Regions from separate parts of the Paenibacillus sp. GQ49 genome, predicted to be linked through region 2. Evidence: predicted binding sites of a transcription regulator. Region 2 holds the regulator's gene; the other holds the start of a gene.
The links. Region 2 encodes Rex, which represses fermentation and respiration genes when NADH is low (regulators of the CRP and FNR family bind a similar motif). Its sites were predicted from a motif close to TTGTGAAATATTTCACAA; they were not measured.

Region 1: a site for Rex is predicted at 2,544-2,561, ahead of nirB (nitrite reductase large subunit NirB). Genes of this name have one in related genera too.

Annotation. Positions count from the first base shown of each region.
Region 1 covers NZ_JCAXEL010000002.1:525,786-530,104, forward strand. Annotated here, with positions in the region: gene AC6CIF_RS06985 (M42 family metallopeptidase) at 1-954, shown strand, start outside; gene AC6CIF_RS06990 (hypothetical protein) at 1,117-1,437, shown strand; gene AC6CIF_RS06995 (twin-arginine translocase TatA/TatE family subunit) at 1,461-1,580, shown strand; gene AC6CIF_RS07000 (metal-dependent hydrolase) at 1,668-2,375, opposite strand; gene nirB (nitrite reductase large subunit NirB) at 2,651-4,319, shown strand, end outside.
Region 2 covers NZ_JCAXEL010000016.1:63,202-67,520, forward strand. Annotated here, with positions in the region: gene AC6CIF_RS23185 (DUF5590 domain-containing protein) at 148-678, opposite strand; gene AC6CIF_RS23190 (amidohydrolase) at 716-2,020, opposite strand; gene AC6CIF_RS23195 (redox-sensing transcriptional repressor Rex) at 2,007-2,660, opposite strand; gene dinG (ATP-dependent DNA helicase DinG) at 2,878-4,319, opposite strand, start outside.

The sequences.
Region 1 (4,319 bases), on a different contig from region 2:
GTCCAGGATCGCCTGGGGAGTCTATTTGGAGTATTACGCGGGGAGGAATCCGGTCCCAAAGTTATGGTAGCCGGACACTTCGATGAAGTAGGTTTCATGACTACGGGCATTACGGAAACAGGCATGATCAAGTTCCGTCCACTGGGTGGATGGTGGAGTCAGGCTGTATTGTCCCAACGATTGGAAATCATCACACCTGATCGTCGGATTACCGGAGTGGTTGGTTCTACACCTACACACTTGCTGGACGAGTCCCAGCGGAACAAACCTGTGGATCTGAACACCATGTATCTCGACATTGGGGCGGACAACCGTGCGGAAGCAGAATCTTGGGGCATCCACCCAGGTATGCAGATCGTGCCGATCTGTGAATTCACACCTATGGCCAATCCTAAGAAAATTATGGCTAAAGCGTGGGATAATCGTTACGGCGTAGGACTTGCACTTGAACTGGTTGAAGCGCTTCACAAGGAAAAACTGCCTAACACACTCTATGCTGGTGCAACGGTTCAGGAAGAACTGGGGCTTCGTGGTGCACGTACGGCGGCCAATCTGATTCAGCCCGATATCTTCTTTGCACTTGACTGTAGCGCGGCGAATGATATGACAGGTGACAAACAGTCATTTGGACATATCGGAGAAGGCGCATTGCTTCGTATTTTTGACCCGGGTATGTTCACCCATCGCGGAATGGTGGAATATGTTCAAGATACGGCTTCATCCAATCAGATCAAAATGCAGTATTTCATCTCACCAGGTGGTACCGATGCAGGTCAAGTTCACCTGAGTGGCATTGGTGTACCATCAACAGTTATTGGTATCTGCGCACGTTATATCCATACCTCATCTTCCATCATTCACACGGATGACTACGATGCAGCCAAAGAACTGATTGTGAAGCTGGTCAAAGGTCTGGATCGGACAACGATGAATACCATAATTAATAACGCGTAATAGCTGACAAGAGACCTCCTAACATATCGGGAGGTCTCTTTTTTTTATATTCACAACGATATCAGTTAGACACGTAGATTAATAGGCAGAACATTATAGGGAATTACACATAAGATACAATAACGGAAGATGAATTAAACACCAAGCAGCGGGGGACCTGTTATGGCAGTGAGAAGGAATGGAAAATCGAATAAAGGCTCCAAAAAAACAAATGCCGCAAACACCCTTCTCAATGGCAACCTTAAAGGAAGAAATCTGGAACTTATCGTTGCAGCATTACTGGTCAGTGGGAAGTTAAGAGTGGATGCGGTCACGTTGTTTCGAGAAGCTACACTGGTCGTTGAACTGGTCGGACAATATAAAACGTTACAAAATATTACACCATCGAATCAAGACAAACTGGTGCAATTCCTGGATGAGATTGGTGGGGACATGACGTTGAATGATGTTATACGGGCTTTCCAACAAAGAATCAATTCTTAACGCCAAGAAATGAGGTTGAAGTGATGTCTGACTTTGACGGAACTGGGTTCGCTGAACTACTGATCATTGTCATTCTTGTTGTTTTATTTGTATTTGGTTCTTCCGATATTGATGACCTGACTGATTCTCCTTCTCAATCCTGAACTGGCTAGGTTATTACGATTTATTGATTATGAAGTGCATACCTGTAAACGCCAGCCCACAATATGCGGGCTGGCGTTTTTGGATGGCTATAGAAATAGCGGTGAGAATGCAATCCAGGCCAAAACAAGAGTAAGCACAATGCAGACATTCTCTACAACGGCCCCACGCTTGGTCCCTGTACTCATCAGATTCACCCGTATGCGCCACTTGAGTGGTGGTAACGGACGAATACCACGATTGGTTAGTGAATCGGCCAACAGATGCATCGCATATGCAGTTCCTCCCGCTACCCAGATCTCCGGTCCCTGCTGCTGGGTCGTGCTGTACAACAAGCCCGCCCATATTGCGGTTCCGTACAGGGTATGTGTCAGTCCCCTATGAGTCAGTGTGGTGCAGAGCATTAACAAACTGCCTGCAATCAAGTTCCACGGTGCGAACGCGTGACCATAAAAGACCAGCCCCAGTCCAATCGCAAACATCAACACTTTGCGAAGCGAACGCGAAGGCAGGAATGACACAAGCGCAATGAGGATCGCAAGCAACAGGTTCCATGGTTTGGCATGAACATAGAAGTACACAAATACAGCTGTGGGCAACAGAATCGTCTGTAACAGCCTGATCAGACTGTTAGGCAAGGCTCTGGATACCAGCAGTGAATTTGGCTCATCAATGTCAGGCAATAACGAACCAATCAGAGCAACCGTAACTGCCGGCGCTGTCACCGGCATACCGGCCAACTGCAGAACAGAAAGTGACACACCTGTCCCGATAATAAGGTGGGATCTTCCCATCATGATGCAAAAACGTCCTTTCGAAGAAATCGGGAACAATACGGCCCATTTCCGATTTTACAACGAAAACAAAATAAGAACAATAGTTCGCATTTCTTATTTGTATGAAAATAAATATCACTTTCTGTGATGGGGCTCACACTATTATATTTATGACTCTTTTATCTTTATTAGTGAATTAAATCACATAAACTGTCGTCAACTACTTGTATAATTTCAAATATAAACCACTAAAATTGTTGATAATGTACAGCGTCTATCCAAGGAGGCATACACACATGAACGGAAAAAAAGAGAAACTTGTTATCATAGGTAACGGAATGGCAGGAATCAGTACCGTAGAACAAATTTTGAAATTAACTACGCGATTTGATATTACTGTTTTTGGCACAGAGCCCTACCCTAACTACAACCGCATTATGTTGTCCTATGTATTGGAAGGAAGCAAAACACTGGATGACATTGTCCTGAATGATCTCCACTGGTATCAGGATTATGGTATTACCCTCCATACAGGAACAACCGTAACCCGAATTGATTCGGATACCCATGAGGTTGTGACGGAGGATGGAACTCGCTTCCCTTATGACAAAATCATCATTGCGACAGGCTCTAACTCCTTTATTCTCCCCGTACCTGGACATGACAAAGAAGGTGTTGTCGGTTTCCGCGATATCGCCGATTGCAATGTCATGCTGGAAGCTGCTAAGCAGTATAAACGAGCAGCCGTTATCGGAGGCGGACTGCTAGGCCTTGAAGCTGCCAAAGGGTTGGTACAGCTTGGTATGGAAGTTACCGTAGTACACTTGATGCAGGATCTGATGGAGCGTCAGCTTGATCCGCAAGCTTCAGCCATGTTGAAGGCGGAACTCGAACGTCAGGGTATCCGGTTCAAAATGGGTGCACAGACTTCCGAACTGCTGGGCGGCGAACGGGTTGAAGGGATACGTTTTGCAGATGATACAGTTCTGAATGTTGATTTTGTGGTCATGGCTGTAGGCATTAAACCCAATACGGCTGTAGCCCGCGAAAGCGGTATGGAAGTCAACCGGGGTATTGTCGTGGATGACTATATGCAGACTTCACTTGAGAATGTGTACTCGGTCGGGGAATGTACAGAGCACCGCGGGGTATGTTACGGCCTCGTTGCCCCATTGTTCGAGCAAGGTATGATTCTGGCGAAACATATCTGCGGGGTTGAAACGGCTCCTTATGAAGGTTCTGTAGTATCTACGAAATTGAAAATTTCGGGTGTGGACGTCTTTTCAACTGGTGAATTCATCGACAGTCCGGAGCACACCGTCATTTCGCACAAAGATGACTGGAAACGGACCTACAAAAAAATTCTGCTTCGTGATAATAAAATGGTCGGCGCCGTGCTCTTTGGTGACATTACGGATTCTGCCGAATTGCAGAAGCTGATTAAACAGCAGACCGAAATGACCGAAGAATTGTATGGTTCACTCATGGGTACAGGCTGCGGTGGTCATAAGAAAGCAACCTCTGTTGAAACGATGCCCGAGGACGAGATCGTCTGTGGATGTAACGGGGTAACCAAAGGAACCATTGTTGATGTCATCACAAACCAGGGCCTTACTACTGTAGATGAAATCAAAGCCTGTACCGGTGCAACCCGCTCTTGCGGTGGATGTAAACCGGTGGTTGAACAGATTCTGCAATATGTACTTGGAGACAGTTTCAGTAGTGGAGCCAAACAGGGAATATGCGGATGTACTTCCATGGGACGGGATGAGATTGTAGCCGAGATTCGTGCAAAGGGATTACAAACGACCAAAGAGGTCATGAATGTACTGGGTTGGAGTCAACCTGAAGGTTGTTCCAAATGTCGTCCGGCGATCAACTACTACCTTGGCATGATTGCACCAGATACACACGAAGATGAGAAAGAATCCCGTTTTGTTAACGAACGGATGAACGCGAATATTC
Region 2 (4,319 bases):
TCGAAGGCGAAAATATGAATAAATTATTAATTTTAACTATTTAAATCAAATATGTTTACAGGCAACACAAAGAACCGGTTCAGTCGGATATCCGTCTGCCGGTTCTTTCATTTCTTTAAATTCTCTAGTTATGTCACTCTATTTGTTCTAGCTGTTCGGGAGTGTGTAGACCAGGTCCACCTGTTCTCCGTTGCTAAAACGATAAAAGCGATAGTGGTTATGCGTACCGTCTTTATAATACACTTGCCACACATATATTCCATTCACAACTCCGGGCATGATTCGTTTAATCTCACCGGCAGGAACTTCAGAACTAAAGCGATTGCGTATCTGCGCTTCGGACATACCATTTTGCAGCAGCTCACTGTGTACAGCGTTTGCACCCTTAGCCGGTTGATTGTTTGCATCGAATTTAACCCAGACCATAACATCCTGGTTATCCTTATTTTTGCCGATCAGGGTCCAGTAGATGTTGTCAGAGCCTTCTTTGTCTCCCCAGATGTACTTGCGCAATTCATCATAGGATGTAATGCCCAGTTGCTTCTGTGCTGCCTCTATAGCGAGCGCTTCTTCCTTGCGCTGGTCCTGCGTGACATAGACGTAATAACGCTGAAGTCCAAACAGAATCAGAACCAGTGCAAGCAGCGAAATCCATATCCACTTCTTTTTTTTCTTCAAAAGCCGAACTTCCTTTCCCTATGATGCTGTCCTGCAATTAACGAGCAAGCAGACCATCAAATGCCAATTGAGACTCACGCAAAATGCGTTCTTCATCCAGCGTCAGACATTCGCCATGTTTCACCACTTGTTTTCCATCCACCCATACGTGCTCAACATCTTTGGCAGAAGCCGAGTAGATCGTATGTGAGATCAGGTCTGTATGTGGATAGAAATGTGCCTGTTCAATATCAAGGGCGATAAAATCAGCCTTCATGCCGACCTGAAGCGCTCCGGTATTGTTCAAGAAGATGGATTTGGCACCATATGACGTTCCGAGTAGTAACGCTTCGCCTGCTGGTACTGCTGTCGGGTCACCAGATACACCTTTGTGGATCAATGCAGCCAGTCTCATTTCCTCGAACATATCCAGGTTGTTGTTACTTGCTGGTCCGTCTGTTCCGAGTGACACGGTAACTCCTGCTTTCAGCAATGCAGGTACCCGCGCAACACCGGAAGCGAGTTTCAGGTTACTTCCCGGGTTATGGGATACAGCCACATCATGACGGGCCAAAATTTCAATCTCTTCGTCATTCAGATGCACCGCATGTGCAACCAGAGATGGACGGGAGAAAAATCCCAGTTTCTCGAGATGTGCCACAGGACGCAGTCCATAATCAGCCACGTTCTGCTCCACTTCACGAAGCGTTTCAGACATATGTGTATGAAGAGGAAGGTTTAGGTCATTCGCGACCTGTACAAGCTTCTCTATGTAGTCAGGAGGGCATGTATATGGGGCGTGTGGCGAGATTACGGTTGTAATGCGACCATCTGCCTGTCCATTCCACTCACGTGCAAACGCTGCCGACTCCTCCAGCTTCCGCAATTGCTCTTCTTCCGAGCACAGCCCGATTACACCACGTGCCAGTGCTGCTCTAACGCCGGATTGCTCCACAACTTTGGCCACTTGATCCATGTGATCATACATGTCCAGGAAAGCTGTAGTTCCGCCTTTCAACATTTCAAGCACAGATAGCGAAGTTCCCCAATATACGTCTTGTGAAGTCATTTTTGCTTCCATCGGCCACATTTTTTCCTGCAACCATACTTGCAACGCAAGATCGTCTCCGTGCCCTCTGAGCAACGACATTGCTGCATGACCATGCGTATTGATCAGACCCGGCAGGAAGAACAATCCTTTTCCATCCACTTTGGTACAATTTTTGTCTTCATCAGGCAATGTCTCACCAATATGCACAATCTTGTCATTCTCAACAACCATGTATCCGTGAACCACGTTCCATGTTGTGCCTTCATTAACGGCAAATTTGCCGTTGTGGATTACCCATCTATTTGTTGTCATCTTCCTCGTCGTCCTTTCCAGTCTCCAAGTAATAGGCCAAACTAAGCAGATCCGTTGTAAAGTCAGCATGGTGAATGCGGATATGCGGCGGTGTTTTTAGAATTGTTGGTGCAAAATTAAGGATCGCTTCGATTCCGGATTCAATAAGCTGATCGGCTACATTTTGGGCTTCCGTATCCGGAACCGTGATAATTCCGATGCGGATGTTATCCGTTTTAACCGCTTCCGTCAATTCATCCATTGGTTTTACCGTCAAACTGTTGATTTGACTACCTATCTTCGGTCCATATGCATCAAATACAGCAACAATCTTCATGTTGTCTTTCAGATATGCGTTGTAGTTGGACAAGGCTTGACCTAGATTACCCGCGCCTACCAGAGCTACATTAATTTGCTGATCAATCTTGAGAATGTGACGAATTTTCTCGATCAAATAGGATACATCATACCCGATCCCTTTACGACCAAAATCACCGAAGTAAGCCAGGTCTTTACGAATTTGCGCCGGATTCAGATCCAGCCTCTGTCCAAGCTCTTGAGAAGAAACAGTAGCCACCTCACGCTGATGCAACTCGTTCAAATAACGCAAGTATACAGGCAGACGTCGTACCACCGCTTCCGAAATTTTATCCGATTTCATTCTTGCTCCCCCTTACCAAGGCCACGATAAAATAATAAATGAAAAGATGAGCATTCTGTATAAACTCAAAGATAAACGTGACATTTTATACAGAATGCTCCTTGTAATTTAGGTTATAAGTTCTTGCGTGCAACTACTTAAATCGGATCTGGGAATATCTAATAAAGTTTAACTCCAAACAATAGTGTCATGCAATGATATAACGAACAAAAAACCATTATTTTTGTTCATTAGCAGGTTTTTCCAACCACTCGGTAATTCGTGGAACCATCTGCTCCGTGAGCATATGCTCCATTTTGGGACCAGGTAATGAATATAAAAAGAATTTACCATAATACGCTTCAATCACCCGTGTATCATATACAATCACAATGCCTCTATCCTTTGCTGTACGCACCAATCGGCCAAATCCCTGCTTGAAACGAATGACCGCTTGAGGCACGGACAGTTTCATAAACGGATTTTTCTTCTGTTCCTGAAGCAACTCACTCTTGGCTTCCACCAACGGATGATTCGGTGGCTGGAACGGCAATCTTACAATAGCGAGACAGGTCAGCGCATCACCCGGGATATCTACACCCTCCCAGAAGCTGCTTGTGCCCAGAAGTACCGTAGCTTTGGCATCTTGGAACCTGCGAGTCAATTTGGAACGACTTCCACTATCAACGCCTTGACCAAGCAACGAGATGTCGTTGCCAGACAGCGCCTCCTTCAGCGGATCATAGACCTGTCGCAACATCTTGTATGAAGTAAACAGAACCATCATGCGTCCACGCGTAGCAATTGCCGTCTCTGCAAGTGATTGCACCAGCATATTAACAAAGTGCGCATCACCCACACTTCCCTTCACACTTGGGAAATCACGCGGAATCACCAGAAGTGCCTGATCGCGATAGTTGAAAGGTGATGGCAGCATTGATGTTAACAGCCGATTATTCTCGGAAGCTTCCTGCAAGCCAAGCTGCTCAATCATGAACTGGAATGACTTATCTACCGAGAGCGTAGCCGATGTAAGCACAACACTTTTCTTTTTGTCAAAAAACAAATCCTTAAGTTGTGCACTCACATCTACAGGTACGGCATACAGCTGGAGAGATTTACTGCGGAACTGGCCGCTGGCTTCCATCCAGTACACCGTTTTGGCGTCATCCATTCGCATGAAGAAACGTAGATTCTCCTTCAATGTGGTCAGATCTTTCAGCAGTCCTGTAATGTCCGTGATCAGACTATCCGATTGATAATCATCCTGATCTTCTTTCACCTCAAGCAGCAATTTGTCCCCTTTGCGAACCAAATCGCCCAGAGTCACATAGATCTGGTTCTCCAGATCCTGCAACTCCTGCCATTTTGCAGGTTTCTGAGATGCTTTCAGACGCAGTGAAAATTGCCCCGTCTCTCCCGGTGAAGCATCACTTCGTTCAGGCAACAGACCAAACAAGGCATCGCTCATACGATCCCACAGCTCCTTAACTTCAAGAGCGAGCGGGAACATCTGATCCACCATGGAGCCCCATTGCACCGAATTTTCATGCCCGGATAACTGCGAACGAAGCATAGGCAGCTGTCCATTACGACTGTCTTTAAACAGACGGGTCAGCGTATGAACCAAGGTGAAATATTTCATATGCATTCCAAGATGTTTACCAGCGACATCCTCCA